Regions from separate parts of the Mesobacillus sp. LC4 genome, predicted to be linked through region 1. Evidence: riboswitches for the same ligand, from Rfam matches in the RefSeq annotation. Region 1 holds a riboswitch; each other region holds the start of a gene.

What was found. Region 1 has a riboswitch for lysine ahead of AB5I83_RS00305 (aspartate kinase). Riboswitches for the same ligand answer to the same signal wherever they lie in the genome.
Region 2: it holds a riboswitch for lysine, as region 1 does, so the genes downstream of both, AB5I83_RS12755 (amidohydrolase) here and AB5I83_RS00305 (aspartate kinase) in region 1, are expected to answer to the same signal.
Region 3: it holds a riboswitch for lysine, as region 1 does, so the genes downstream of both, AB5I83_RS10335 (Na+/H+ antiporter NhaC family protein) here and AB5I83_RS00305 (aspartate kinase) in region 1, are expected to answer to the same signal.

What each region holds. Positions count from the first base shown of each region.
Region 1 covers NZ_JBGCUB010000001.1:56,484-67,121, reverse strand. The annotation lists gene AB5I83_RS00310 (YslB family protein) at 1-158, shown strand, start outside; gene AB5I83_RS00305 (aspartate kinase) at 601-1,833, opposite strand; lysine riboswitch at 1,985-2,162, opposite strand; gene uvrC (excinuclease ABC subunit UvrC) at 2,232-4,004, opposite strand; gene AB5I83_RS00295 (hypothetical protein) at 4,020-5,591, opposite strand; gene AB5I83_RS00290 (FTR1 family iron permease) at 5,693-6,622, opposite strand; gene AB5I83_RS00285 (hypothetical protein) at 6,658-7,410, opposite strand; gene AB5I83_RS00280 (glycosyltransferase family 2 protein) at 7,461-8,234, opposite strand; gene AB5I83_RS00275 (alkaline phosphatase family protein) at 8,235-9,701, opposite strand; gene AB5I83_RS00270 (lysylphosphatidylglycerol synthase transmembrane domain-containing protein) at 9,698-10,618, opposite strand; gene AB5I83_RS00265 (NAD-dependent epimerase/dehydratase family protein) at 10,602-10,638, opposite strand, start outside.
Region 2 covers NZ_JBGCUB010000003.1:376,391-387,028, reverse strand. The annotation lists gene AB5I83_RS12790 (beta-propeller domain-containing protein) at 1-420, shown strand, start outside; gene AB5I83_RS12785 (VOC family protein) at 468-896, opposite strand; gene AB5I83_RS12780 (hypothetical protein) at 1,044-1,238, shown strand; gene AB5I83_RS12775 (GntP family permease) at 1,294-2,640, opposite strand; gene gntK (gluconokinase) at 2,871-4,406, opposite strand; gene AB5I83_RS12765 (GntR family transcriptional regulator) at 4,399-5,127, opposite strand; gene AB5I83_RS12760 (nuclease-related domain-containing protein) at 5,803-6,708, opposite strand; lysine riboswitch at 6,817-6,995, shown strand; gene AB5I83_RS12755 (amidohydrolase) at 7,146-8,744, shown strand; gene AB5I83_RS12750 (methyl-accepting chemotaxis protein) at 8,855-10,600, shown strand; gene AB5I83_RS12745 (hypothetical protein) at 10,626-10,638, shown strand, end outside.
Region 3 covers NZ_JBGCUB010000002.1:816,171-826,808, forward strand. The annotation lists gene AB5I83_RS10315 (bifunctional metallophosphatase/5'-nucleotidase) at 1-89, shown strand, start outside; gene AB5I83_RS10320 (YunC family protein) at 499-801, shown strand; gene AB5I83_RS10325 (HD-GYP domain-containing protein) at 1,051-2,163, shown strand; gene yunB (sporulation protein YunB) at 2,260-3,018, shown strand; lysine riboswitch at 3,085-3,269, shown strand; gene AB5I83_RS10335 (Na+/H+ antiporter NhaC family protein) at 3,413-4,999, shown strand; gene AB5I83_RS10340 (sodium-dependent transporter) at 5,251-6,762, shown strand; gene AB5I83_RS10345 (methionine/alanine import family NSS transporter small subunit) at 6,762-6,863, shown strand; gene AB5I83_RS10350 (M23 family metallopeptidase) at 6,904-7,905, opposite strand; gene lipA (lipoyl synthase) at 8,159-9,073, shown strand; gene AB5I83_RS10360 (YhcN/YlaJ family sporulation lipoprotein) at 9,306-10,004, opposite strand; gene AB5I83_RS10365 (YutD family protein) at 10,152-10,442, shown strand; gene AB5I83_RS10370 (cytosolic protein) at 10,495-10,638, opposite strand, start outside.

The sequences.
Region 1 (10,638 bases):
ACAACCCTAACGCTACATTCCAGCTAGAAGCAGGTTTCATTGCCCAGCAAATGGAACAGCAGAAAAATGTTACAACAGAAGCCTTTGAACACCCCAATAAAAAATCAGCGAAAATCCTGTTCACGATCAAATGGGATAAGGGTGATTTGATTGACTAGTAATGAATTATGCCAGGGCACAGCAAAACCGTTGCTGTGCCCTTATTAACGCTAATGACCTTTTCCATGTATTATTTCGAATCCACAGTTGTCTCGTTTTCGCTCCATGTTCCGTCTTAATGTGACGATAATTCTTTGATTCTCCCTTTTATCCGCACATTATTCGCTTTAATGTGACGGTAGTTCTTCGATTCTCCCTTTTATCCGCAAATTATCCACTTTAATGTGACGGTAATTCTTCACTTCTCCCTTTTATCCGCACATTTTCCGCTTTAATGTGACGGTAATTCTTCACTTCTCCCTTTTATCCGTACATTTTCCACTTTAGTGTAACGATAATTCTTCGATTCTCCCTTTTATCCGCATATTTATTGGCTTTTACGTTTCCGTATCATGCATGATACATAAAAGCTTTCCTGGCCACACACCAGGAAAGCTTTTCTTAATTCGTCTTAACCGCTTCTGAGTATAATTCAAATGCTTCGTGCAGTGATTCTACTGCGTTTACCATTTGTTTTTCATCAACGACGGTTGAAACCTTGATTTCGGATGTGCTTACCATTTTCACCTGGATGCCGTTTCCTTCGAGGACTTCAAACATTTTTGCGGCCACGCCAGGATTGGAAACCATGCCTGAACCGACGATGGACACTTTTGCGAGGCCTGTTTCAGATTCAACGGCCTGGTAGTTCAATGTTTCTTTATTACGTTCCAATACATCCAGTGCCTCTGGAAGGTCGTTGCTCTTGATGGAGAACGAAATGTTGGCTAACCCTGCTTCAGTTCTGCTCTGAACGATGATGTCGACATTGATGTGGTTCTGTGCAAGTGTTGTGAATATGGTTGAAAGTCCTTTTAATGAAGTGCTGACTCCAAGGACTGATACTCTCGTGATTTGGTCTTCAAACGCTACTCCGCGTACGATTAGATTCTGTTCCATTTCATTCTCCTCCTCGATGATCGTGCCTCTTTCTTTTTCCATGCTGGATCTTACTTCAAGTGGCAATCCATAGTTTTTCGCGAATTCCACCGCACGCGGATGGAGCACGCCTGCCCCTAGATTGGCCAACTCTAGCATTTCATCATAGGAAACGCTCAGCAGCTTCCTCGCACTTTTCACATATCGTGGATCGGTCGTGAACACGCCGGTCACATCTGTGTAGATATCGCATTTATCAGCTTTCAGTGCCGCTGCTAAAGCAACTGCCGTTGTATCTGAGCCGCCGCGGCCAAGTGTCGTGATTTGACCGTCATCCGTAACACCCTGGAATCCGGCGACAATGACCACCTTGCCAGTCTCTAAGTCCCTGGCAATCCTGTCTGTGTCAATATCGACAATCCGGGCGTTGCCGTGGACAGCTTCCGTTTTGATTCCAGCCTGCCAGCCTGTATAGGAAACGGCATCAATGCCATTTTGCGCCAATGCCATTGAAAATAGCGCGATCGTAATTTGCTCGCCTGTTGTCAGCAGCATGTCCATCTCTCTTTTCGATGGCGCGCTTGAAATATCATTTGCCATATCAACAAGATGGTCTGTCGTCTTGCCCATTGCTGATACGACTACGACCACATTATTGCCATTCTGCAATTCTTCTGCTGTCCTGCTTGCCGCATTCCTGATTCTTTCAACATTGCCGACCGATGTTCCACCGAATTTCTGTACAATCAATCCCATAGGTTTCCCCTGCCTCTTCATTCTGTATTTTGCCTCTAATAGAGTTTCCATGACTCCGCCGCATATGTAATTCTGTCAAAAATAGCCCTTAAAAACAGAAAAAGCAATGGAAGTGGCTCCCATTGCTTGATAAACGTGTATATACGCTGCAACATGAGATAGCACTCCAAGATGGCAATCTTGACAATCCAGCGTTTGTTCAACGAAGGACCAGCGTGAAAATGGATAGGCATTTTCTCACTTCGGCGAACATCCCCTTTCAAAGCCCATCTCTGAATCCTAAAATTCTCCAGACTTTTACTCTTGAAGCTCGCACCTCTATCTTCACTTTAATGCTCTAAAGTGATAGCTATATGAAATTTTTATCATTATAGCACACCTAAAAATAGAATGCTACATTAATTCTGCAATTTCTGAAAGAGTTCCTCTGCAACATTTGCCGGAAGACCAGCAGCATTCAACTCTTCCACAGAGGCTTCCCTCATTTTTTTCACCGAACCGAAATGCTTCAACAGGGCTTTTTTGCGCTTTTCGCCTATGCCTGGAATATCATCGAGCAATGACTGAAAAGCACTTTTGCCTCTTAGCTGGCGGTGGAAAGTAATCGCGAACCGGTGGACTTCATCCTGGATTCTCTGCAGCAGGTAAAATTCCTGGCTGTTACGAGGCAGTTCGATCACCTGCAGCGGGTTTCCATAGAGCAGCTGGGAGGTCCTGTGCTTGTCATCCTTGGCCAGCCCAGCGATTGGAATATCAAGTCCCAGCTCATTTTCAAGTACATCCCGAGCGGACTCGATATGGCCTTTTCCGCCATCGATGATAATCAAATCCGGGAGGGGCAACCCCTCTCTCAAGACACGGGTATACCTGCGCCTTACGACTTCCCTCATTGATTCATAATCATCCGGGCCCTTGACCGATTTAATCTTGTATTTGCGGTACTCCCTTTTTTCCGGCTTGCCGTCGATAAAAACAATCATCGCTGATACCGGATCGGTTCCCTGGATATTGGAGTTATCAAAAGACTCGATCCGGTGAGGAGTGTAAATGCCCATTTGTTGGCCAAGATTTTCAACAGCCTTGATGGTACGCTCCTCATCACGCTCGATTAACGAGAACTTTTCTTTCAGAGCGATCCCTGCATTCTTGGATGCGAGGTGGACAAGCTCCTTCTTCTTTCCGCGCTGCGGCTTCAGGACCTTTACTTCAAGCAGCCCTTCTGCCAGTTCAAGATCCACGCCCTCCGGAACCAAAACTTCCTTCGGTTTGAAATGCTCGTTTTTCGAATAAAATTGTCCCAGGTATGTGAGGATATCCTCTTCGGGTTCATTGTGAATTGGGAACATGGAAACTTCTCGCTCAATCAATTTCCCCTGACGGATGAAGAAGACCTGTACACACATCCAGCCTTTGTCAACAGCATAGCCAAACACATCGCGATCCGTAAAATCAGTCGTTGTCATCTTTTGCTTTTCCATTGTTGCCTCGATGTGGGCGATTTTATCGCGGAATTCCTTCGCTCGTTCAAAGTCCAACTCTTCGGCAGCGGCGGCCATTTTAGCACTCAAATCTTCCTTGATATCCTTGTAGCCGCCATTCAGGAACTTCGTGATTTCATCCGTGATCTGCTTATACTCATCCTTGCTGACGTCCTTGACGCAAGGCGCAAGACATTGTCCCATATGATAATAGAGGCAGACTCGGTCGGGCAGCGTCGAGCATTTCCGGAGCGGATAAATCCTATCCAGCAGCTTCTTCGTCTCGTTCGCCGCCTGGACATTCGGATATGGCCCAAAATATTTGCCGCTATCCTTCTTGACTTTCCTGGTAATGATCAGCTTAGGATGCCTTTCAGCAGTCAGCTTGATGAACGGATATGATTTATCATCTTTAAGCATGATATTGTATTTCGGGTCATGCTTTTTGATTAGATTGATCTCCAGCAGCAAAGCTTCCATATCGGAGGACGTGACGATATACTCAAAATCCTCGATTTCATTGACAAGTCGAAGCGTTTTACCATCATGTGATCCTGTAAAATAAGAGCGCACCCTGTTCTTCAATACTTTGGCTTTCCCCACGTAAATGATGGTCCCCTGCCTGTCCTTCATCAAATAACAACCTGGCTGAGCAGGGAGAAGCGCAAGCTTATTCCTAATTTGGTCATTCATGCCGTTCACCTCCTGTTACGGTGTCCATTTATATAAAATAATCTCATGATAGATTGGGTCGAAAATTTCATCTGATTTAAAGGTCTCTACCTTCTCGAGATTCCCGCCAAGGTCATAACCCTGGGAAGAGAAACCATCGATAACACTGTTAGTAAGATAAATTGTCTTACCTTTATATAACCCTTGGTCATGAAGGAAATTCCTGTAGGTGAAAATTCTTTTATGTGGGTAAGACATTCCCAAATATTGAAGGACTCTTGTTTCTTCCCATGTATACAGGATGAAATCCTCCGGTTGCTCCTCCATATAATGAGCAAGCTGATAGACTGCGGGCTCATTTTTGGCCTGTTTTTGTATATAAGTCGAAGAAATAATTGCCTGGGCAATGATGACCAATACTATGAGAAGCCTTGCGTACGTCCCTGCCCTTTTTTTTAAAAAGACAATAAGGCCAAGAAACACCAGTAATAGCGCCAGCGGCAGTATATGTCTTGGCTTATCGATATTCTGGGCAAAAAGAGCCCAAACACTGTAAGCGAGAAGCAGTAATATCCCGAGCTGAAGAGTGTTTTTCTCCTCAACGAGGTGTTTCTTCTGAAAGGTATTCGTCTTGTTAAAGGCGTTTTCCTTCTGAAAAGTATCTTCCTTCTTAACAGTATCTTCTTTTTGGTCACTGATTTTCTTATAATCTTTTCTATTTGCTCCCGGCAATAATAGAACGATGCCGATAACTATATATAATACCATCAAAACAGTTGTTCGTGAAAACATTCCCCACCACAAAATATTGGTAAACAGGAAAGCGTCCAGCCTTGCCAGGAAAGAGAGTTCATTCGTTGCCGATGTACCGCCCCATTCCTGGAAATGCCCGCCGGTAAATCCAAAAGCAAGTTCGAGAAAGCTGGTTAGTCCTCCTTCAGAAATAACCAGACCGCCAACCCAGATCAACTGGAACAATCCAGCGATGAGCACATATTTGATCACCCCGCCAAAGGCAATCTCACGTTTTGCATATTTTTTATACAATAAATAAAGGATGCCGATTCCCATCGGAATATAGCTCAGCCTGATACCCAATAGGACACTGAACAAAATCAGGGGAAGCAGCATCCATTTCCCTGTGGGTCTTGATTCAGCAGCTGTGACACTCCAGAAGTACCACCAAAACGCAGCAAGCGCAGCGCCCTCCGACATTGGCTGGTTCACGATGATGAGCGGATAACTGGCAGTATAGATAGCAGCGGCAATAAGAAAAGCATTCGTCCTGCTTAAGCTTCTTGTCCCGATGAAATACACAGGCAGAATGGAGCTGGTATACACTAATACATTGAAAAGAACCAGAGCCTGGTTTGGCTCGTTCACGAAATACTTAAGGAACATACCGCCCAATATAAAATAAGGATATCCCGGGAAATGAGGCTGCATCGCTCGAAGGTCATACCTGTCCAAAGCCAGGGAAAAGTCCACTTGGTCCCAAGAGGCTGCAAATGGATTTAGTGAACTCAATTGGACTATGAAAATGTATAGTACCGCCAGGGAGCTTAATCCAAGAATGCTTACTTTTTTTAGTTTTTCTCGATTCATCATTTTACACCAACTAACTTCCACCTTTTTTTACGTATGAAAAAAGTACAAGGATATTCCCTGTACTTTTTTGGAGAGAGGATCGTAAAGCCTCGAATAATAATTTATTTAACTTGTGGATTCAATACTACTTGCTTATTCTCAGCAGACTTCTTTTCAGCAGCCTTTTCTTTCCTAGGGCTTCGTGATGAAGTCAGCAGGAAAATCGCAGCAAAGTATCCGATATATGCAATGACTTCTTCAATCGAAGGCATTGATGAGTATCCAAACAAAGCCTTCAGGAAGATGCCCACATCGCCTGAGATAAGCGGTGCGACGCCAGTGTCACGCAGGTAATGCGCATAGTCGATTGGATGTTCAGGCATTAGCCATGTAATATCGTAAACATGGTACATAACACTGCCAATCATGTTGACATCCTGCATCATTGAAATCGCCTGAACAAGCAATCCCGCAGAAATCAGGATGATGAATGCGCCCGTGATCTGGAAGAAAGTCTTAAGCTTAACCTTCATCGTTCCTTTGAAGAACATGTATGAAACTGCGATCGCAATCAGTGTACCCGTGATTGCTCCCCATCCCTGCATGGCAGCACCGATGTTCCCTCCAGTGATTGCCGCAAAGAAGAATACAGTCTCGATCCCTTCACGCAATACGACAAGGAATGAATGGATGACCATGCCGACAATATTTCCAGTCGAAATGAACTTGTTCATTTTGCCTTCCATATTGCCTTTAAGATCTTTACTGTGGCTTGCCATCCAGAATACCATCTGGGTCAAGAGGATGGTCGACACAATCATGATTCCTATTTTCAGGTAAATCTCACTGCCCATTGCCGCGAATCCAGTGAATACTACCTGGAACAGGATCGCTACCCCGATGCTTGCCAGGATCGCAAGTGCTGCCCCTAGCCAGACATACTTCGTATACTTTGGATTACCTGTCCTCTTTAAATATGTTGTGATGATTCCAATGATTAATAACGCTTCCAATACTTCACGAAATGTAATCAGTAAAGCTTGAACTTCCATCGCTGATTCTCCCCTCTCCAAGGTGTCCTCTAGATTTAATGTCTTCTTCTCTTTATGCCAATAAAGACAATTGCACCAATGACTGCAACAATCAGGATCAATGGAATCCAGTTACGGATATTCGATCGATCTGTCCAGTCCTTTTTCCCGGTGCTCTCTTGTTCTTCTGTATCTGTAAAATGGCCTACTTCCAAGCTGGGAAGATCGAATTCATCTTGCAATGTATTCAGGATTTCCTCTTTCTTCTCTTTAAAAACTTCTATATTAGAAGGTTTCTTCCCAACCCCAAAGAGTCCTGGATTTCCTAGTGCTTCTAATGCAGCATCAAAGTCGGCTTTTATTGTTTTATCAACTTCAGGATTATTTGCCTCAACATTTGGCGATAGTGCTTGGTATGTAGCATATCCCTTTGCCAGGAGCTTCTTAGAAGTGTCATACTCCTCAAAGCTCTTTTCAATGCTTTCAAGTCTTCTCGCAACATTTAATACAAGGAGTTTCTCCATATTCTCAATCGTTGCTTCTTTATCTTCTTCATTTAAACTTTCCATGATCACTTCACCCGGCTCGGTTCCCATGTGCATATCGATTTCTTCTTTCACCGTTTCAAACAGGGATTTCGCCGCCGAGAAGTTTGGAGGGTTTTCATCCAGCTTCAACTGCATTTCCTTATAGACCTCCGCGACTTTCTCTTCATTGGGATCACCATATGAATAAGCGCTGGCAGTCTGAGGAATGCCGTTAATGAGAATTAATATCAATGAAAAACAAAAAAATATACCTTTTTTCATCTACTCTTTCCCTCCTACAATGATAATGATAATGATTATCATTTTGAATGTCAATCATATTTGATAATCGTCACTTTATTGTCACTATTTTCACTGCTTCTAAGTTGTGATTTTTTTTCTCCAGCAACCTTAAACACCGGCCTGGTCATTTCCCGATACACGGCGGGCACGACATTCGTCATATATTTTTTGAATGAGATAAACGATGTCCCAGTTGTCCTTACTCGGTATTGAATCGGTACTTCCAGAACCCTGAATCCCTTTCTGACAAGGTTCAGCGTCAACACTTGAGCATAATTGTAATCATGGATGATTTCAGCATGCTGTAGAACTTTTCGAGAAAAAGCCCTCATCCCGGATTGGCCATCATACAGCCACTTCCTCAACAATAATGTTTGCAGGAAGGTGAAAAAATAGTTCCCCATCCTGCGATGAAATTTCATCCCTTTTATCGTTCCCATAAACCGGGACCCCATCGTATAATCTGCTTCCCCATTTATAATGGGTTTGACTATGTCAGGAATCTGCCATGCTGGGTACTCTCCGTCCGCATCGATCATCACCCCGACGTCAGCACCCATTAGGAAGCATGCTTCTATTCCTTTTCGGACCGCGGCACCCAGTCCGCGGTTTTTTTCAAAGCTTATTATATGGTCGGCTCCTGCTTTTTTCGCTTCAGCAACAGTACCGTCCGTCGAACCATCATCAATGATCAAAACCTCCACTTTGTCTGCACCTGCGAAACGGCGCGGGATGTTTTCAATCACTTCCCCAATGGATTCTTCTTCGTTGAAAGCCGGCAAAAACACGATAACTTTACTCAATTACTTCTCATCCTTCTCTGCTTTTATTGCATCCATTAGAACTTTCCCTCTGCTGTTGGCCGGATATGGCGCACCCATTAAGTACGAAATCGTTGGTGCCAGTGAAACGAGGCTGTGTTTTTCCTGGACCTTATTTCCTTTGGCAATATGGGGACCATGCATGAAAAATGGAACGAACCTTTCACCTTCATCGAGATGTCCATGACCACCGATGCCGTCAGCCTGTCCGTGGTCCGCACAGACTACAAGTGTCGTGTTCTCCATCTTCCCTTCGTTTTCCAGCCATTGAACGAACTCTTGGATCAGCGCATCTGCTTCCTCGATTTTTTCAATATAATCATCATAAAGAACGCCGCGGCTGTGGCCAACCTGATCCGTTCCAATCATTTGGACGATAAATAAATCCGGATCCTGTTCATCCATGATCTTTCTTGCCCTGGCAAGCATGTTTGTGTCTGCTTTATCCTTATGCATGACAGCGGTCACTGTCTCGACATCACTGCCCATCGCATCAACGAGGTGAGCAATGCCAAGGAGCCGCCCTCTTTTGCCCACCTTGCGAAGCGAGTCAAATATTGTTTCTGTATTAACTCCCAGTTTGTAGACCATATTCGATTTAATGCCATGTTCAAACGGATAGGTTCCAGTGAACATCGAACTAAAGCAAACAACAGTCCTTGCAGGATAGACTGTTTCCATATTCAAATACTCAGTGCCATTTTCTTTTAACTGATCGAGAAACGGTGTATTTGCTTCATAAAATCGTTCCTTGCGCATCCCATCAATCACAATGACGATAACCTTATCTGACAGGCCATTCTCCGGGACTTCAAGTCCAGCGTCCTTCGTATAGCCCTCATAGGCCTTTGGCTTCCAGTCGAATAAATATCGGTGCAGGATATAGGTGAAAAGAAGAACAAAGCCGTAAAATATGGCGATATCAAAGAACGGTAAATTTGCACCGGCGGTAAGGGTTCTGAACGACAATTCCCAAAGAGAGAGCAGCAGGAATACTTTCGGGAGCTGTTCCTGGGCATTCCCGCTGGTGGAGTCACTATTTTTCAAAACAAGCTTCCAAAATCTTGTGAAGTTAAGCCATGATGTACCGATTCTTAAGTGATAGTAGAGCGTTCCCCAGAAAAACACGGTAAAGAAAAAGTACAGTCCAGCCGCAAATAGCAGCAAATTAATATTGAGTTCAGGCCAGACAACCACAAAAACGATGAATGGTATCCACAAATAGTTTCTCAAAAAAAGTGGAAAATCATAAATAAAATAGATAATGAACAATGGAAGTACAGTAAGGAAGGCTAGTAAAAAATCCACCAAACTGTCAGGACTCCCAAACTCCCCAAGATGAAATAATACCATTGTGCCAACTGTGAAAATTGGCGTAAAAGGCTTCCCCTCATTAAGCAAATTCCAGCTTCGGGCCGCGAATTTTTCAAACTTTGAAGCACTTTTCATGATTCGTTGCCCCTTTCTCTAGTCCATTTTTTCAATAAATGCGCCGGTATAGGATAAGCTGCCAATGCAATCCCTCCGACAATGAAAGAAAATAAATATTTCAACCCATGCGTGATGACCGCTGCTGAATAGGCATTCTCTGCAGCAATTCCATTTGCCCCTAACGCAAAAACCATAATGGCCTCATAGCTGGCAATCCCTCCGGGGGTGATTTGGAAAATCTGCCCGGCAACCGTAATGCTATTTACCCAAATTGCCTGTATAAAGCTAATGATGCTGCCCCCATTCGGTACGACACCATAAATCACTGCAGCTTCCAGGATCCAGCTTATCAGGGTTAATCCAAAGATCCAGATTCCACGCCAGCCTGTGAAAGCATTTTTCATGATGATTAATTGTCTTTTAAAGAAAGCTTGAAATTTATAGTAAAGCAGTACTATGAGAACAAATCCAATTACTCCGAGCCACAGCAGCAGCTTTCCATTCATAGGCAGCTTAAGAAAAGCCAAACCCGCTGAAGCCATTCCGAATAAAATGACCGTATCCATTACCCTTAGGATGATCACAGAGTTAAACGCTTCTTGTCCGGTAATGTCAGGCTCCCTTGCTTTCATGACCCCTATCCGCACAAAATCCCCCGCTTTGACAGGGAGGAGGTGATTCAGTAATAAGCTGTAAAACAAACCGTACATGCATGTTGAAAGCCTTACTCTATTATTCAAATAAAGCTTCCATGCCACTCCTCTTGTCAAAAAGGCGAAAAAGTAACTGGTGAAAATAAACAACAGGATCCCAGGTTTGGTTAAAATGGCTTTTATTTCTCCCGTAATCATGCCCACATCAAGAAAGTAAAACGTCATAATTAGAAATAGGATGATCAGCAGTAGGGAAATCAATTTCTTAAAGGAAGTCTTCATACTGCTCTGCCCAGGCCACC
Region 2 (10,638 bases), on a different contig from region 1:
GTCAAGATTTCCTTGTTCGATGTCAGCGATATGTCCAACCCGAAAGAAAAATTCACCGAAATCATCGGCGGGCGAGGAACTTACTCACCATTGAATCATGACCATAAAGCATTGCTGTTCAATAAAGACAAAGACATTTTCGCCTTTCCGATCTCGGTTTACCAAAACAGCGAGAAGAGGGAATACGAACAAATTTTTGAATATCAGGGAGCATACGTTTACGATATCGATCCGGCAACCGGAATTCACCTGAAGTCAAAAATCACCCATATCAACGGCGAAATGCCGTATTACGAAGAATGGGAAAACCAAATCCAGCGCCTGCTTTACATCGGAGACACCCTCTACGCCCTGTCGGCAGATAAAATCACGAGCCATAAAATGGGCAGTTATGAGAAGGTTGGAGAGCTGGAATTTTAGGAAAAAAGAAGGCTCTTCTGCACTTGGTGCAGGAGAGCCTTGTCATTTTATATACCGCTGAGACCATTTGTATTCTGCAGCACAATTCTCCAGCCATCGGGATCGGCAATCGTTATGCCAGCTCTTTTCCAATACGGATTTTCCGGTTCGGCCTCAGGATAACCCATTGTATGAAGGCGCTCGGCGATTGCATCGCGTGCTTCTTTATTCGGAATATAGAAGACTAATAGATTGTCTTCCGTCGGTGCAGGGCAGGGACTGCCGTTTTGATTCTGGGTGAATTCAAGGTGATAGCTTAAATCAGGCAGGCCAAGCATCACGCCATCATACCCATCATGCTTTTCAAAACCGCCAACCACTTCCAACCCAACTCCATCACGGTAAAATTCCACAACCTTTTCCAGTTGATCCGTTGGCCGTGCAATCCGGAATTGGACCGCAGGCATTTTTTCAGACCAAGACCAAGGCTTCTCCATCTTCAGCACCTCGATTCCATTTGATGGATTAATTATATAACAATGCTGGTGACTTTTTCCTGAAAGATGGAATGGAACGGGGTTTATCGGACTTCTAGTTTGCTATAATGATAATGAGAGGATTTTTCCTGAATAAGAGGTGTTAGTATGACCATTGGCCTTATATTGGTAATCATCATCATCATTGCAGCACTGCTGGCAACATTGTTGCTCTCCGGCAAGGGAGACGAGGAATATAGCAAAGCCACGAAGAGAAACACGACGAATCTTTCTCTGATTTATATTGTGGTCATTCTGCTATCCTTTCTGGCAGTGGGGATTTACATTAAGTGGTTTGTGTAGGTAGGGATAATAGAAAAAAGGTCAGTCTGACTTGTACTCAGGCTGACCTTTCTTTTTATACAAACATGCTAAGCAATAAGATGAATCCTAATCCTGCTACTGAAATAATTGTTTCAAGCAATGTCCATGTTGCAAATGTTTCTTTCATGCTCAAGCCGAAGTATTCTTTGAACATCCAGAAGCCTGCGTCGTTCACGTGTGAAGCGATCAAGCTTCCTGCGCCAGTTGCCAGTACGACAAGGGCAAGGTTCACATCTGTCTGGCCAAGCAATGGAATGACCAGGCCAGCTGTTGTCAATGCTGCCACCGTTGCAGATCCAAGTGAGATACGCAAGATCGCTGCGATGATCCAAGCCAGCAGGATTGGTGAAAGGGAAGTGCCATTAAATAGTTCAGCTACATAGTCGCCAACGCCGCCATTGATCAAGACTTGTTTGAAGGCGCCGCCGCCACCGATGATCAAGAGCATCATGCCGATGTGAGAGATTGCTGTCGTACAAGAATCCATTACTGTTTTGATCGGAATGTTACGCGCGATTCCCATTGTGTAAATCGCTACAAGCAGGGATAATAACATCGCCGTTCCTGCATCACCGATGAATTGGATAGCTGCAAGGAAAGCATTATCCTCGAATCCCATCGTTTTTTGCAGTAAAGAAATGATTGTTGCGATCGACATTAAGATAACTGGTAGAAGTGCAGTGAAAACGCTGATTCCGAAACCAGGTGTTTCTTCAAGTTTGAAAGTTTTCTGTTCTCCTAAAGAAGCAATGTTTCCTGTTTTGTTAAAAGATTCTGGAACAAGTTTCTTCGCGATTTTCGTGAAAACTGGACCTGCCAGGATGACAGTTGGAATCGCAATGATAAATCCGTAAAGCAATACTTCACCAATGTTTGCGCCATACTCACCAGCGATTACAGTTGGACCCGGGTGAGGAGGCAGGAAGCCGTGTGTGACAGATAAAGCGGCAGTCATTGGAATACCAAGATACAGAATAGAAATCTTTAATTCTCTTGAAATCGCAAATACGATTGGAATCAATAATACTAAACCTACTTCGAAAAATAGAGCAACACCGATGATGAATGAAGCAGCTACGACTGCCCATTGGATGTTCTTTTCACCGAATTTGTTAACAAGTGTCATAGCGATTCGCTGGGCACCGCCGGAATCCGCAATCAATTTACCAAGCATCGCACCAAGACCAAAGATCAGTGCTAAGTGGCCAAGAGTTCCGCCAAGTCCAGCTTCAATTGTTTTAACAATCTCGCCAAGTGGCATTCCAAGCGCCAATGCTACGCCAAACGATACGATAATCAAGGAAATGAATGTGTTGAGCTTTAAGCCCATGATCAATAATAGTAAAGCTAAGATACCAATTGCTACAATAACCAACGGCATTGTAATTTCCCCCTAAGATGTTTGTGATCCGCATTTCGCGGGTGTTTCCCTCTGTAAAATAAAGCGCTGCCATTTTTGTGCGGGGATCAAGTGTCCCCTTTGGGATAATCCCTTGTTTAACCAAACTTCTTTGTAATTCCTTATCAAATCAGGCTACTTTAATAGTCCATTATTTAATCAAACTATTTACTTTGATAGGCCCTTATCGAATCAGGCTTCTTGGATAGCCCTTATTTAATCAGGCTTCTCTGATAGTTTGCGATTCTTGAATAATCCTGTTCCAATGCTCGAGATAAACTGATGAAAATCGGTACGAGCTGTCTGTATTCTTTTGCCGCTTCTTCGTTCGGCGTGTGCTTGTGGGTGCTGCCGATCATCTCGGAAGCGACTTCAAATGAGTCGATTTTACCTGTTGCATAGAGGCCAAGGATGCAAGCACCAAGGCAAGAGCTTTCATAGCTTTCAGGAACGACCACCTCGATGTCGAAAATATCGGACATCATCTGGCGCCACACATCTGATCTGGCAAAACCGCCGGTAGCCTGAATCCTTGTAACCGGGCTTTCCATCGCTTCCGTGAGCGCTAGGAAAACGGTATACAGGTTGAAAATGACACCCTCTAATGCGGCACGAATCATATGCTCTTTTTTATGGGACATCGTCAATCCGAAAAAGGATCCGCGTACATCTGGGTTCCATAATGGAGCACGCTCACCTGAAAGGTATGGATGGAACAGCAAACCTTCCGCACCGGGTCTTACGCGTTCAGCGATTTTCGTTAAAACATTATACGGGTCGATTCCTAAACGCTTGGCCGTTTCGACCTCAGATGCTGCGAATTCATCGCGGATCCAGCGAAGGACCATCCCGCCATTGTTGACTGGACCGCCGATGACCCAGTGATTCTCAGTCAGGGCGTAACAGAAGATACGTCCTTTTTCATCGGTTTGCGGCTCGTCGATGATCGTGCGGATTGCACCGCTTGTCCCAATTGTGACCGCAATCTCACCTTTGCCAATCGCATTGACGCCGAGGTTGGAAAGGACACCGTCACTAGCACCTATGACAAAAGGAGTTTCAGGCTCAATCCCGATTTGCTTCGCTAATTCTGGATTGCAATCCGTGAAGGTTTTTGTTGTCGGTACAAGCACTGATAATTGATTTGTTGAGATCCCCGCAATTTGCAGAGCCTCTTCATCCCATTCCAGCTTTTTAAGATTCATCATTCCCATCGCTGACGCAAGCGAATGGTCAACCACATACTGGTCAAAGAACTTTTTAAAAATAAATTCCTTGATGCCGATATATTTCTTCGCTTTAGCGGCAATTTCAGGACGCTCGTTCACGATCCATGCGATCTTGCTTAATGGTGACATTGGATGAATCGGCGTTCCGGTGCGCTTGTAAATTTCGTGTCCATTCAGTTCTGTTTTGATTTTATGCGCCCATGCTTCACTGCGATTATCCGCCCAGGTGATACAGGGTGTAAGCGGCTCATCATTTTCATCAATGGCAATGACGCTGTGCATCGCGCTGCTGAATGAGATGAACGCCACCTTTTTGTAATGATTGTGTTTCATGATTTTCGTTATGGCTGTCAGGACCGCCATATAAATTTCTTCAGGATCTTGCTCGGCTGTTGAGATATCCGGCGTATGGAGCGGGTAGCCAATGTTCTCCTGCTGGATGACTTCGCCTTTTTCGCTGAAAAGGACAGCCTTGGTACTCGTCGTACCGATGTCGACTCCTAGCATATATTCAGTCACTTTTCTCCACTCCCTTGGAAAGCGTTTGCTGCGATATCCAAAGGTCATCTACTTTACCTTGAACATCATCAAAATTTTGGTGTAAGGATTTAATCATCAGGTCGCGATTCTTCGTTTTGATGGCTTCAATATAAAGCTCGTGATTCTCGAGGATGCGATCGAAGTCTTCGTACTTTTCTTCAACCCTTGCTCGCATCGATAAAAGAATGAAAGCTTCCATGACGGGCTTCGTATTATCCCAAATCATTCTGATATAGGAATGGTTGATGGCCCGGATGATCGTCTCGTGGAAAAGAACATCCTGAAGGCTGAACTCGTCGGCATCCTTGTATTTGATGGCAATTTTCATCATTTCGAGAATTTTGCTCAGTTCAACTACCAGGCTGGTTGTATCTATTTTGATAAGTCGTTCAAAAACGAATGATTCAATCAGTAAGCGGACATCATAAATCTCTTCGATATCTTTTTCTGTAAGGCCAATAACCACGGCACCCATTCTTTCCAGGCGGATCAGGTTTTCAGCTGAAAGAATTTTGAGCGCTTCACGGATCGGCGAACGGCTTACGTTAAAATCAGCAGCCAGTTTGTTCTCCGAAAGGATGGCACCGCTTTCAATCAAGCCCGAAATAATTTGCATCCGGAGCTCACTCGCAACCCGGTCACCCGTTGAAGCCTTAGAGAGCCATTTTTGCGGATAAAGAAAATTACTATTTTCCGTCATTTCCTCACCTTCCTGGTTAATCAAGTATACTTGTATACAAGTATTATAAAACGGATCTGAAAAATTGCAAGCGTTTTCTATTATGATTATTTTGCCAAATTCTTTTGGGTTCATTCCTTGAGGGTGAATTAGGATCTTATTAATACATAGTTCTCTATGTGCTAGTAAGTTGTTAAAGGTGGAGATTAGAGCCACAAGTAGGAGTAACATGCGCTCGAAAAAGGGGTCCCGCCAGTATTTGTGTTGGAAGAAAACTAGAAACTGCGCCCGAAAGAAGAAGCTCGCTAGGATTACGGTCGCAGAAAACTCGGAGTTGCGCCCGAAAAAGGGATCCCGCCAAGATTACGGTCGCAGAAAGTTCGAAGCTGCGCCCGAAAAAGGGATCCCGCCAAGATTACGGTCGCAGAAAGCTCAAAGCTGCGCCCGAAAAAGGGATCCCGCCAAAATTACGGTCGCAGAAAGTTCGAAGCTGCGCCCGAAAAAGGGATCCCGCCAAGATTACGGTCGCAGAAAGTTCGAAGCTGCACCCGAAAAAGGGATCCCGCCAAGATTACGGTCGCAGAAAGTTCGAAGCTGCGCCCGAAAAAGGAATCCTGCCAAGATTACGGTCGCAGAAAGTTCGAAGCTTCACTAAACAAAAAGTGTCCGAAAAAATCGGACACTGATCAAGAATTATTATTCGTAATATCGCCTGTTGAAATCACCAATGTAAGTAAGGTTATCTTTTAATATTCTTCTAAGGGTTTTCTTGGATAGTATGCCGCCACTCCAATCAAATATAGTCTGTGTTGTAACCTTAATTTCAGGAAAGAGCATTTGAAATTCCTTAACTGTTCGAACCACAGCGGTATCAATATCCCCCGTGAGTCCACAGTGACTGCAAATGAATTTGCTTTTACTATAAATTTCACAAAACCCCCCGCACCCTCCACAAATAACCCCTTTCCTCAACATACCAAAATCATAGCTCGGCACTCTTGAATACGGTGATTTCTTAATATGCAAGGACAATAGCGCTTCGGCCAATTTGGTATGTTTGTTATTCAGCTTGGAAGAGGTTCTGTTCATTTTATCCATAAAACGGTTGAGTTGGTTGGGTAAAATAATGGGTGATTTCAATGGTGCTTGCAGCAGGGCGAATTCTGGGTTAATGAACACGAGGTGAGGTTCAAGAGGAATGTAATAGCCAAGTTCCTTGAGCAATTGTTTAAGGAGTGATTCTGCGCGGCTTAATTGGTGGAGGGGGTTTTTGGTTTCTTTGCCGGCAACAGTTTTGAATTTGTCTCCGTCCAGATAATAGTCCCCTTCAAGATTCTTCACTTCAAAAAGATGCAACCGGTCCTGTGTGATCACAAACGAATCGATTTGAAAAAGGGTGCCATTCACTTCCAGTAACAGGTCGTTGATAATGAGACTTTCAACTTGGTATTCCGTAAACCATTTGTCGAATTGGACTTCACCCTCATAGCCTTTCTCCAGTGTCCATAGGTTTTGCGCATCTTTCTCTTCTAATTCCATTCTTGGCTTTAGAGCCTGCAACAATACTAGTTCTTCTGGTTTGGTTCGTTCTTTTACTATCATATTCCACTTCCTTTCTTTTTCATTGTAAAAGAATGTCAAGCAAAAATCAGTGAACATTCTTGGACATTTATGATACTATTAACCTAATTTCATATGATCTTATCAGATCGGTGAGGTAGAGGAGCGAATAACAAGAGTAGTCCATCGGAGATCGACAATCGTTGATGGTGGCTGAAAGGGTTGTTTGCCGAAGCGTAATCAGGGTCAGACTGATTATTGCTGGGCTGCTTTCTGAATAAGGAGCAGACTGTCATGCGGGGTTTTGTGCATGGAGAACTACTGATCGAAATGGAGGATAACGTATATTGTAAAAGCAATGGTAGGTTATTTTCTGTCATTGCTTTTTTGTATGCCAGAGCTTACCAACTATCCCCCTTCTATCAAACTCCTGACGCACTCCCCAGGCATTCACATTTTATCTAAAGGGGAGAATCTTCTTGAGAACCATCTACAAAAATGGAACCATCTATACATTCAATTCACGAAATCCAATTGTACAGGCAGTGGTCATCGAAAATGGCCGTTTTATTGATATGGGAACTACCGAGGACATGGTGCTGCACTGGGGAAGCCAGGCACAAATCATTGACCTTGAAGGGAAGACGGCCACGCCAGGCCTCATTGACAGCCACCTTCACCTATCCATCATGGCGGATAGCTTCATCAACCTTGATTTTGTAGGAATCACATCAAGGCATGAGATGCTGGCAAAAATCAAGGCAAAAGCCGACCAGGTTGAGCCTGGTGAATGGATTGTCGGCTCAAGCTGGGATGAGAATCTTTTTACAGACGGAGGAATTCCGACGATTGGTGAGCTGGATTATGTGGCACCAGCCAACCCGTTATTTTTAACAAGGACGTGCCTGCACGCGACCCTTGTCAACAGTAAAGCATTGGAAGTGAGCGGCTATCATCCGGCGATCACAGTGCCGGAGGGCGGCACCATCGTCCTGGATGAAATCACGAAACAGCCGACTGGCCTGTTCCTCGAGTCAGCGGCGAATCTGATCAGGGCATACATTCCTGAGCGTTCATACGATGACTGGAAAAAAGCGATGAGGCAGACGATGCATTATGCGATGAGCAAAGGGCTGACAAGTGTCCATACGAATGATCCGCTCTATCTCGGGGGTCTCGAAAAAACGTGGGATCTATTCAATGAGCTATTAAATGGAGAGCAGCTTGGTTTACGAAGCAATCTCCTGATAAACCATGAATTTTTACCAAACCTAAAGGAAGCGGGAATGTACACGGGCTATGGCAATGACATGCTGCAAATCGGTGCGGTGAAAGTTTTTGCTGACGGGGCGTTTGGACGAAGGACCGCTTTGTTGTCGGAGCCTTATAGCGATGCGCCGGGTCACTATGGTGATGCCATGTATGACCAGGAGCAGCTCTATGAAATCGTGAAAGGGGCACGCGAACTGGACATGCCGATTGCGGTCCATACAATTGGTGACCAGGCGCTGGAAAATGTTCTTGATGTGCTGGACCAGTTCCCGGCTGCAGCTTATCGTGACAGGCTGATACATGCCCAGGTTCTGCGGGAGGAATTGATTCCTCGCCTGAAATCACCAAGCCGGATTGCCGATATTCAGCCGCGCTTCATTGCGAGTGACTTTCCTTGGGTTCAGGAGCGCCTTGGCGCAGAGCGGATCAAGCTTTCATACGCCTGGAAAACTTTGATGGATGCAGGCGTCATTTGTGCAGGGGGTTCTGATTCTCCGGTTGAGCCAGTCGATCCTATTCTCGGAATCCATGCAGCCGTCACCCGGAAAAAGCCAGGCGAAATTCACGATGGCTACGTGCCAGAGCAGAAACTGTCGATGGTCGACGCGTTCCGTCTTTTTACAGAATTAGGAGCTTACCCGACGAACGAAGAGACTCTAAAAGGCACGATTGCAAGAGGAAAATTAGCTGACCTGACCGTATATTCAAAAAATCCATTTGAAATGAAGGATGCAGACGAGCTTTTATCAATGAATATCGAGATGACCATCATTGGCGGTGAAATCAAGTATCGAAGGCTTTCATAGAGCCTTCTTTTTTTTTGAGTTTTTATAACTAAAGTCCTAAAATTTTCTGAATCTTAGCCGAAATAGAAGGTAAGAGGGGTAATTAATATTACTGGACAGGAGAGCGGAAAATGAAATTCAAAAAGAGATTCGCAAAACCACAGGTAAGATTCGCAAAACCGCAAATGAAAACCAGTGTCCGTGCCAAGTTATTGGCGGGTTTTTTTTCAGTATTGGCTTTGTTGGCTGTCGTGGCCATTATCTCAAACTTTGAGTTTAATAAAATGAACAGCCAATACTCATCATCCATTGAAGACCGGATGGACAAGCTGAATCTGATTGTCGAGATGAAGGATGCCATCATGAGGGAGCAGCTGGCACTTCAAAAATATATGGCAAATGGCGATGGTGAAAGTCTGATTGAATTTGAGGGTGCTGTTGAAGATTTTAAGAAAAGCTCTAAGAAATATATGAGCACAACAGAATCTTCCGAGGGGAAAAAGGTAGGGGAAAATCTGATTGCAGCCGAAGCGCAATATTATGAAGTCGCTTCAGAGGCCTTTGTTTTAATAAGAGATGAACAGGCGGTCAAGGTCCGATTGCTTATGCAGAAAGAAGGGAATCCACTCATCTTCAACCTGAATTCTGCGGCAGAGGATGCAATCGAGTACCAGCAGGATGCGTTGAATGCTACGAGTGAAACTTTATCCGGACAAGTACAGAAAGTAGCGCTGCTCATCATTTTGCTCAGTGCAGCTGCTTTTATCATCGGAACAGTGATTGCTACCTATATCAGCAGGATCATTTCAAAGCCTGTCCAGCTTGTATCACATGCAGCTAAGCAAATGGCTGACGGAAATCTGGCTATTGAAAAAATCAATGTGAAAAATAACGACGAAATTGGCCAGTTGGCAGCCGATTTCAATGAAATGGCAACCAACTTGCGGAATTTGATTTATCAAGTTAGCAGTACATCCGAGCAGGTTGCGGCATCTGCTGAAGAAATGATGGCAAGTGCGGATCAGACTAACTCGGCAACAAATCAGGTAGCAACAGCCATCCAGGAAGTTGCCGGCGGTGCAGAACTGCAAAGCAAGAATACGGAAGAAAGTGCGAAAGCGGTAGGAGAGATGTCGGAAGGAATCCAGCGGGTTGCCGTTACGACTTCCACTGTCGCAGAGTCTGCGGCTGATACGACAAAACAGGCAATGCTCGGACATGATTCCTTGGAAAAAGTGATCGAGAAAATGAAAACAATCAATCATACGACAAGTGAAACGAATGCCGTCATCAAGGATTTGGATCGAAAATCGGCTGAGATTGGCAAAATCATTGAGGTCATTACGGGAATCGCTGACCAGACAAATTTGCTGGCCCTGAACGCTGCCATTGAAGCTGCAAGAGCCGGTGAACATGGAAAAGGATTCGCGGTCGTCGCCGATGAAGTCCGAAAGCTTGCTGAGCTCTCAAGACAGTCAGCGAGTCAGATTTCCGGCTTGATCGAAGTGATTCAAAAAGAAACCCACCAGGTCGTTGAAATGATGAACAAAGGAACAGCGGAAATCTCCGAGGGAACTTTGTTGGTAGAAGACACTGGAAAGACATTTGACGAGATTCTAAAATCGATTGAAAATGTCAGTTCGGAAATCCAGGAAGTCTCCGCGATTTCAGAAGAGATGTCAGCGAGCGTCATGCAGGTGAACGCCTCAATCGATGAGGTGACCAAAATCGCCCGAGGCTCAGTCGCAAGCACTGCAGAAATCGCATCCGCAACAGAAGAGCAGCTGGCTTCCATGGAAGAAGTCGCTTCATCATCCGCATCACTTGCACGACTTGCAGAGAATCTGAGAGAAATGGTCGCGAAATTTAAAGTTTAATAGTTTGGAAGCATGGAGGCCCAAAGTGGCTTTCATGC
Region 3 (10,638 bases), on a different contig from region 1:
TCCCGGAAATTCAGCGGGCTGAGGAAAAAAGATATTGGCTGCCCGAGTTTCTTCGCAATTTGCTTGAGTGGAAGCTTGCGTCTCTTTAGGATTGTATAAAAAATGATTGTTGTTTGTATTTAAAATAGACGGAACAATTCCGCTTAAATTTGAGATGACCCTTATTTCTTTAAAAATAAGGGTCGTTTTTCCGCTTATCTTATCCAAATCGTAGTTTTATGTCTTATTTTTTGCAGTTAACCGGAATATCTCCGTTTATTTACGCTTCAAAACCGTACTCTATTAACTTTAGACGGATTTTATCCGCTTATTATTGCTTCATGAGCGTCCTCTATATACAATAGCCGGAAATTCTCCGCTTATGAAATCTCATACCTCTCTCAACAATAGCATCAACAAAAATAATCAGCCATCACACATCAATATTTGAGCAAAATATCACGCTTTCTCCTTCTCTGTCATAGAGTGTTATTGGGATTGAAGGAGGGAGTTGTAATCATGATCGATATGTCACCTATTGAGATAGAAGGCAGGACATTTTTATGCATTTCTGTAAAACTGCCGAAAACAAACCTGTTAGTCGTTACAGGAGACAAGGGTTATATTATGTGCGGCGCTCTCGATGTCGCGCTTCTCAATGAAAAACTAAAAGGCAGGAAGGTGATTGCCGGCAGGGCGGTTGGCGTAAAAACAATCGAAGAATTGCTTGAAGCCCCGCTGGAATCCGTAACATATGAAGCGGAGAACCTTGGCGCCATAAAAGGCATGATTGGCAAAGAAGCATTGCTGCTCATGAATTAACTAAAGACAGCCTGAATGGCTGTCTTTTTATATAAATGTGAATAAATGATGGCAATGGTTAAGAAGAAACGCTGGCATCCGATATAATAACTGAACTGCTTTTTTCCCAACTCAAAAAATGAAAAGGTGTCACCACAGCTATAATTATTGTGATAGAATATAAAGAAAATATTGTCGTTTTATGTAAAATTTTCTTATTTTGTGGCATTGACTCAGCCACCTCAACTAACAGATAAAGTGGGAATTATAATGAGACTCGTAGCCACCACTTCGGTAGAGGAAGGGGCTTTACTCGGAAAAGCCATTTATAATGACAAGGGCCAAGTTCTTTTGAACGTGGGCGCGCGTCTTGAGGGAAAGATCCTTAGACGTCTAGAAGAGTTTGGTATTGACTATATTTATATCAAAGACCCTGACACAGATGATATCATCGTGAAAAATTCCATATCAGATGAATTACGCGTCAATGCGATCATGACAATCGGAGATACGTTCAAGCAAATCCAACTGGATACAAAGGTTTCGCAGACCTTTGTACTTGAAAAATCAGCGAGGACCTTCAAGAAGCTGATCAGTGATTTGCTTGATGAGCTGCAAAGGAGCAAAGAACTGCTGAACTTGCTGTCCGATGTATTCCTGCATGACCATTATATTTTTTCCCATTCCCTGAACGTTACATTGTATGCTTTGGCAATCGGGATTGAAATGAAACTTACGCCAAAGGAGCTTGAGCAGCTTGGGCTGGGTGCGATTTTACATGATGTTGGCAAAATGAACGTGCCTGAGGAAATTTTGTCGAAGCCAGGCAAGTTGACTGCGGAAGAATTCCAGATCATCAAGGCCCATGCCGAGGACGGATTCCAGATGCTAAGGAATATTCCAACTGTCCCGCTGATTGTCGCTCACTGTGCTTATCAGCATCATGAACGGTTGAATGGCGGAGGGTACCCGCGCGGATTGAAGGAAGAGGAAATCCACCTGTTCGGAAAAATACTTGGTGTAGCGGATGTGTTTGATGCCGTCACCTCTAATAGAGTATACCGGCCGGCCATGCTGCCGCATGAAGGCCTGGAAATCCTATATTCAGGCGCAGGGAGTCTTTTTGATCCAAAAGTGGTCGATGCTTTCCGCAGGGCTGTGGCAATCTATCCGGTCGGTCTGACTGTCATCCTGAGTGATGGCCGGAAGGGAGTAGTGGCCGAGCAGAATCCTGGCTTGAGTGAGCGGCCTGTTGTCCGTATCCTTGAGGAAAACGGGCTAAGAGTGGAGCCGTATCACCTCGACCTGAAGTCCAGCTTATCGCTGATGATTGTCAGCTGCGATACGATCATTAAATATGAGTATGCTGCCAATAGTTATTAATTTATAGAGTCCATGTAGTCATACAAAGTTAATTATAGTTTTTAGGCTAGTTCCCCCCTTTAAAGCATACATATAGCTTTAGAGGGGGGATTTATTTTGGCAAAATTCGGCCGGCGGCTGCCTCGGAAAGGGCCCTTGCCTTTCAGGTATGTATTCCTGCTGACATTCGTCTTTTTTTCCTTTTCAACAGCAGCAGGACTCTGGATCATAGATAAAGGGCTAGAGCCCACATTGATGAAATATGCAGAATCCCAGACAAGGAAGATTGCCACCCTGGTGATCAATAAGGCCATCAATAAAAAAATCGCCAGCGGGATGGATATTGATAAGGTGATAGAATTCGTCCCTGTAGATGGCGGAACGACCACTGTAGTGAAGTTCAATACAGAAATCATCAACAGGGTAAAGGCAGAAACAACTAATATTGTGCAAATGAACCTTAAGGAAGCAGAAAGAGGGAATCTCACCTCGCTAGAGATGCTATCAGATGTCGAGCTTGTCACCGATGAAGAAGACAGGGAAGCAGGAATCATCTATTATGTTCCATTGGGCCAGGCAACCAATAATGCACTATTAGGTAATATGGGCCCGAGAGTTCCAGTAAAATTCAATGCAATCGGTGATGTGACAGCGGATGTTGTCTGGGATACTGAAGAACATGGGATCAACAATACATTGATCAATGTATCGGTTAGAGTAAAAGTAAATGTTCAGATTATCATTCCTTTTGCGACCGAAATCGCTACTGTCCAGGAAAACATTCCGATTGGCAGTTTCTACTACCCAGGAAAAGTTCCGCAGTTTTACAATGGTGGAGGAGATACATCACCAGCCATCCAGCTTCCTGGAGAATAAAAACAGTTGTCAAGTTAGCGATATTGTTATATTATAAAACCAATTGAATAATAAACCACATCATTCCGATGGGGTAGAGGCGCAGGATTCAAGAGTAAGCTGTGTGAGGATGACAACGTTGATCACAGCTAAAAGGGAATCTTGCCGAAGCAATAACAAAGTGAGTCACATTTTTTATTGCTGGGGATACTTTGAACAAGAGTATCACTGTCATTATGGAGGTATATCCATAATGGGGAGCTACAGATCGTGATGGAGACACTAGTTGCTTATTAAGGGCAGCGATAGAATGTTCTCTATCGTTGCCCTTTTTTGTATTTTTTTAAAAGAAAGCAACTAAACTCTTTTCATGTAAAAGTTTCCCCCTGTCAAAAACAAGGAGGAGAAAGAAAGAATGGAAAACACAATTTTTTCATTGTTGCCGCCATTAGTGGCAATCCTGATGGTAGTCATCACAAGACGAGTACTATTATCATTGGGGACAGGCATCATCGCAGCGGCTTTTTTGCTAGCTGAATTCAATATCGGAGAAACATTTGCTATTATGTGGGACGCGGCAAAAGGAATCGTTGTCGCAGATGGAGAACTGAACACATATAGTTTGTACATTATCTTATTCTTATTATTATTGGGAACAATCACTGCGTTCATTTCCATTTCTGGCGGAAGCCGAGCATTTGGCGAATGGGCAATGAAGCGTGTGAAAACGAGGGTTGGAGCACAGCTTGTCGGTGCATTTCTAGGAATTATTATCTTCATTGATGACTATTTTAATGCTTTGGCGGTTGGCCAAGTCACTCGTCCGATCACAGACCGACAGAAGGTTTCTCGGGCGAAGCTTGCTTATATTATTGATTCAACTTCAGCACCAATGTGTGTGATTTCTCCGATTTCCAGCTGGGGTGCATACATCATTGCTTTGATCGGTACAATCCTTGCTGCACATGGTGTTAATGAATATAGTGCATTCTCTGGATTCATGCAAATCGTACCTATGAATTTTTACGCACTTGCAGCATTAGCAATGGTCTTTATCGTAGCTCTTCGCAATATCGAAATCGGACCGATGAAAATGCATGAAGAACGTGCAATCACAGAAGGAATTGTCGTTCCTCAGGACAAGCCTGTACCGGGAGAACTGAAGGATGACCTGCCTACAAGCTCGAAAGGGACAGTAGGAGACCTAGTATGGCCGATTATTGCCCTTGTTGCTGGAACAGTTGGCATGATGCTTTGGACAGGCGCTAGCGCTGTTGAAGGTGAAGTGACCATATTCGGGATTTTTGAAAACACTGATGTAACGAAGTCGCTTGTCACCGGAGGTTTGCTAGGCCTTGCTGTAGCGCTGGTTCTGTTCGTAAGACAAGCTGTCGTATTAAAGGGCATCAATGCCAATGTTTTTGGAAAAGGAATTGTTGAAGGTATTAAATCCATGCTTCCTGCGATCTATATCCTGGTCTTTGCATGGGTGATTGTTGATTTGATTGGCAGACTAGAAACTGGTAAATATCTTGCAGGGATTGTCGAAAGCTCTAATATCAATATCTCGTTCCTGCCGTTCCTGCTATTCCTTGTAGCTGGAATCATGGCTTTCTCAACAGGTACTTCATGGGGATCATTCGGCATCCTGCTGCCAATTGCAGGGGATATCGCTGCTGCAGCTGATATCACGATCATGCTCCCAGCATTGGCCGCTGTATTGGCGGGCGCGGTATTTGGTGACCACTGCTCACCAATTTCCGATACAACGATCCTATCATCAACTGGTGCTGGCTCACATCACTTAGATCATGTCATGACCCAGCTGCCATACGCTTTGATTTCGGCAGCGATAGCATCTGTCGGATTCCTGGTCATTGGCTTCACTGGAAGCACGGTGGCTGCACTTGCGGCTGTAGCAATCCTGCTTATTGCTTTTGCTTTCATCTTCGGAAGCAAGACAACCCAGGAAGAAATGTTAAAAGAAAATCTTGCAGAATAATGTTTAAGGCTGTCTGATTCTCAGACAGTCTTTTTCATATTTTCAAGAAAGTGGGAATAGAATCTTGATTAATAGGGTAGTTGGTATAGTTGGGAAAAATTTTTTAGGAATATTTTTATTATGAGGAAAATAATATTTTGACAAGCAATTAAAAACTAGCTATACTATTCCTAGACTAAATAATCTGAAAATATAAAACTTTCTAATTCATCAATATTTTCCAGGTGATTAGAAGGCGAGGGGGATTAAAAATGGAAAATCGTCCACAGTGGGGAACAAGGGCGGGATTTATTCTTGCCGCGGTAGGATCGGCAGTCGGGTTGGGAAATATTTGGCGTTTCCCGGGAGTAGCTTATGAGAATGGCGGGGGAGCATTCTTCTTCCCATACTTATTCGCACTCTTGACAGCAGGTATTCCGATTTTGATTTTGGAATTCACAATTGGCCATAAGTACCGTGGTTCTGCACCATTAAGTTACTTCAAAATGCGTAAAGGTGCTGAGTGGATTGGCTGGTGGCAGCTCGCCGTCTCTTTTGTCATCTCGACTTATTATGCAGTCATCATCGCATGGGCAATGTCTTACGCTTATTTCTCATTAAGCAAGCAATGGGGAGACGATCCGCTGACCTTCCTTGTTGGTGACTATTTAAAGGTAGTTGACGCTGGCCAGGTTGGAAGTATCGTACCTGGTGTATTCCTTCCATTGGTCATTGTTTGGGTCATCACTCTTGGTATCCTGTTCAAGGGAGTCAAGAAAGGGATCGAAGTTGCGAACAAGATTTTTATTCCTGCACTTGTTATTTTATTCTTTGTAATCGTTGTTCGCGCATTAACCCTGGATGGAGCCATTGATGGCGTCAATGCATTCTTCAAGCCAGATTGGAGTCAGATACTGAATGGTAAAGTATGGGTTGCAGCATATGGACAGATTTTCTTCTCGTTATCCATTGCATTTGCAATCATGATTACGTACTCAAGTTATCTTCCTAAGAAGTCTGATATTACAAATAACGCATTCATTACCGCTTTCGCCAACTCTTCTTTTGAATTGCTGGCTGGAATCGGGGTATTCGCAGCATTGGGCTTCATGGCCATGCAGCAGGGACAGCCAATTGACCAAGTAGTAAGCAAAGGTGTAATCCTGGCATTCGCGGTATTCCCGCAAATCATCAATGAGTTGCCGGCGTTCAGTGCCGCGTTCGGAGTATTGTTCTTCGTGAGCTTGACACTGGCTGGACTCTCTTCATTGATCTCAATTGTTGAGACTTATGTTGCCGGCGTACAGGACAAATTCAATGTTTCCCGTACAAAGGCTGTTGCAATCGGCGGCGGTTTGTCTGCCTTGATCTCTATCCTGTTCGCTACACAGGGCGGCTTGAATTTCCTCGATACAGCAGATGCGTTCATCAATAACTATGGTGTCGCTCTGGCAGGTCTGGTAGAAGTAGTCTTCATCGTATGGGTAGCCAAGGAACTGACTAACTTGCAAAACCATGCTGATGCCATCTCGGATATCCGACTTGGAAGCTGGTGGGTGATTTCTTTGAAATATATCACTCCAGTAGTACTGGGAATCATGATGGTCATGAATATCATGACAGATATTAAAACGAGCTATGGTGGATATCCGGTTATGTTCAATGTTTATTACGGATGGTTTGTCGCAATCGGAGCGATCTTAATCGGATTTATTTTCGCAAAAGCTAAGAAGTGGGATGCAGCTCTATATGAAGTTCCACAAGACAAGGGGGTTGCTAAATAATGGATGCTAGCGCAGTAGCAATGATGGTCACTGGTATGGTCATTATTTGGGGAGGACTTGCAGCAAGTGTGTTGTATGCTGTAAAGAAAGCCCGTTCATAAAATGGAAAGGCCAACCGAAATGGTTGGCCTTTTTGAATGCTTATTTTTTCTTCAGATTGGCTCTTTCCTGTCTTGCCCATAATTTTAAGTGAGGATAGGGGTCAAAAGACCATTCGGTATAGCCATTATCTTTGTACATGCCATAATGAAGATGGGGAGGGAATTTTCCGCTTGTCCCCGGAGGTCCGTACCCGGAGCTGCCAACACCGCCAATGACCGTGCCTGGTTCGACGACTTGTCCGACTTTCAGGTCCTTCGCGAAGCCGCTCAGGTGGGCATAATAATGGTAGGTATTATTGATATCACGGATGCCGACACGCCAACCGCCATACTTGTTCCAGCCCTTCATTTCCACAATGCCGTATCCTGTCGCGCGAACAGGCACTCCATAGTTGGCAAAAATATCTGTTCCTTCATGGATCCGTCTGCCGCCCCAGCCGCGGGCGTCACCCCATGTATTGTTATAGCTGTGGTTGCTTCTAAGTGGCATAGGAAAGACATGCGAATCGAGATTTAAGCGGCCGAAATGCTTGTAAATCATCGCTTTTCCAATGATGATCGCAACGGTTTTATCCCGCTTATAGTAATTCCAAAGTCCAATTTTCAAGTTATCATGATCTGTCCCATATGAAAGCAAGTACTGGGCGAAAGCCTGGAGAACATCTTCGTCATCCTTTAGACTTGCTCTTCCATCACCATTCCCATCGAAACCAATTCCGTTGAAGAACTGTATGGAAACGGGATTATCATCTTCAAGATTAGGATTCAGGAGACCAGCCCATTCTTCTGGCTTAAAATAAACACCTGAAATTCCTTCGGCCTTGGGTAAATCCCTTCTTGCCTGGCGGACATTCCGCTCATATTGGTCCACTGCAGCAATATAGTACCAGGGAATCTGGCTGACCGCTTCTACTTTGGTATAGAGTTCCATTCTTTTTTTGTAAACATCCTCCTGGCCCTGCTCAGCTGCGTATGCATGATCACTTATCAGGACAGGGGAAAGTAAAAAAAGAACGATAACTGCTTTAAGGATTTTCACCATAATCCTCCCTTCAGGATGTAGCTCCTATAAATTCCAGCTTCAGCAAAAAACACTGCCTCCGCTTTTCTTCTGTTAGTTTGCGATGATGGGGATTTTTCATAAATATCAAATAATGGTAATCACAAGGAACGCATGGTTATCGTACTTGTCGAGAGTTTTCCATTGTGTTAAAGTGACATCAGAGAAGCTGTATACCGGCCTTGATTTTTACATGGTGTTCTTGATGTAATGCAGCAGGAATGGAGTGAAAATAATGAGCAAAAAAGAGGTACAGAGAAAGCCTGAATGGCTGAAGATAAAGTTAAACACGAACGAAAACTATACTGGCTTAAAAAAGATGATGCGGGAGAAAAACCTACATACTGTATGTGAAGAAGCCAGATGCCCGAACATTCATGAGTGCTGGGCAGTAAGACGAACTGCTACCTTCATGATCCTTGGGGATGTATGTACACGTGCATGCCGCTTTTGTGCTGTAAAAACAGGACTTCCAACTGAGCTTGATCGGCAGGAGCCAGAAAGAGTGGCGGATTCAGTAGAGCTTATGAACCTGAAACATGCCGTCGTGACTGCTGTCGCCCGTGATGACTTGAAAGACGGGGGAGCAGCAATTTTTGCCGAGACGGTAAGAGCAATCCGTAAGAAAAATCCGTTTACTTCAATAGAAGTATTGCCTTCCGACATGGGCGGAGTTGAGGAGAACCTGAAAACACTTATGGATGCACGCCCAGATATCCTGAATCATAACATCGAAACCGTAAAGCGCTTGACGCCTAGAATCCGTGCACGTGCAACGTACGAGCGTTCACTGGAGTTCTTGCGCCGTGCAAAAGAAATGCAGCCGGATATTCCGACGAAATCCAGCATCATGGTTGGCTTAGGCGAGACGAAGGAAGAATTGATTGAGGCGATGGATGACTTGCGTGCTAACAATGTGGACATCCTTACGCTTGGTCAATACTTGCAGCCATCCAAGAAGCATCTTGATGTCCAAAAATACTACCATCCTGATGAATTTGCAGAGCTAAGGGAGATTGCGCTCAAGAAAGGCTTCAGCCATTGCGAAGCAGGTCCTCTTGTTCGTTCATCCTACCATGCCGACGAGCAGGTCAACTCTGCCGCTAAACATCGACAAGAGCTAGCAGAACAGGAAGCCCAGCAGGCATAATGGAAAAGCGGAGGCGACTGCCCAACTCCGACAAGCGTTGGAGGGCCTGACAGTGAAGTCGTTCTTTGACTTCATTGGCAGGACCGAAACGTCTCGAGGAGTTAGGAGCCGCAGCTAGACAAGCGACTCGAGGGGTTAGGCGCTGGAGCTAGACACAATTATTTGTACAAAAGGGCAGCTTTTTGATAATCATAAAAAAGAGTTCAGCATCCATCATGCTGAACTCTTTTCATTATTTTCCTTGATTCATTTGTGTAGATAGATCGTCTTTATCTGTTTCTTCGTTCAGTTCGCCTGTGGCTTCTCCATTTGCGTTTTCCCCAGTGCTCATGGGACGACCCTGAGGAGATTTAAGCATTTGTTTAATAACACCATCAATCAAATCATCGACATCACGGCTATCGGTATCGAGTGAAGCAAAGTTCTCGACTTCGTTGCGCAGGCTAGTGTCATCCGATACGTACACGTGGAACCAGCGTGGAACAACAGACATCGCCATCCGTTTCACTTGATCGGCAGTTTCATTGCGATTTTGAGAATCTGTTGCATATACAATCAGAACTTCTTCATCCGTCACAAGTGTCGACACATCATCCACATTCTGTGCCATCAAGCTGAATTTGCTGATCATGTCGGCGATTTGCTCGCGGTCGATTGCCTGATAGGCACTTTCCATTTCATCTGCACCCATTACGCCTGTTTTTTGGTGGCGCACATAGCCGAAGTCCTCGCTTCTGTCTTTCATTCCTTTGCGTCCATCTTCGTTATACAAATCTGGGCGCTCATCATTTACATTCAGTGTGTTGCCGCTCCGCTGGTAAATGCCAGCCCCGCCATCACGCCCGTTTGGTGAAGCTTGATCGTCACCGGCTCCACATCCGGTCATCGCTACAGTTCCGCAAATACCAAGAGCCAATAATGCTTTTTTCAATTAAAACACCCCCTAATCATTAGAATGGCTTCGAATTTATTTTTTTTGCTTAGTAATTGATGGGGAATAAGTTATAATTAAGAAAAGTGCGAGCGATTTGGCTTGCTTTAAGGAAGCTGAAACTGTTACCGAAAAAGAGGTGGACCTATGATTTGCATCAATAACCTTTGCTACGAGATCGTGGATGAAGGACGAGACGGCTTTAACGAAGAAGCCTTTCGTGCGAGATATAGCGAAATTTTAACGAAGTATGACTATATTGTTGGCGACTGGGGTTACGGACAGCTAAGGCTAAGAGGTTTTTTCGATGATCAAAACCAGAAGTCAACTTTCGATACGAAAATTAGTACCGTCAGCGAGTACTTATATGAGTATTGCAATTTTGGCTGTGCCTATTTTGTCGCCAAGAAGGTAGCGAAGCAAGCTCAGGATAAATAAGACAGAATCTAGAAAATGCTCCAATCATCATGATTGGAGCATTTCTTGTCTTTTATAGATCGCTATACGGCGGCTGCTCACTTTCATCCGGATCATCATGGGTTGGGTGGGCACCCGCTTCTTTCCTTGGTGTTCCCTGATGTAGGGACTTAAACTCATAGTTGAAATTGCTGTAGGAGCGCTGTCCCTCACGCCA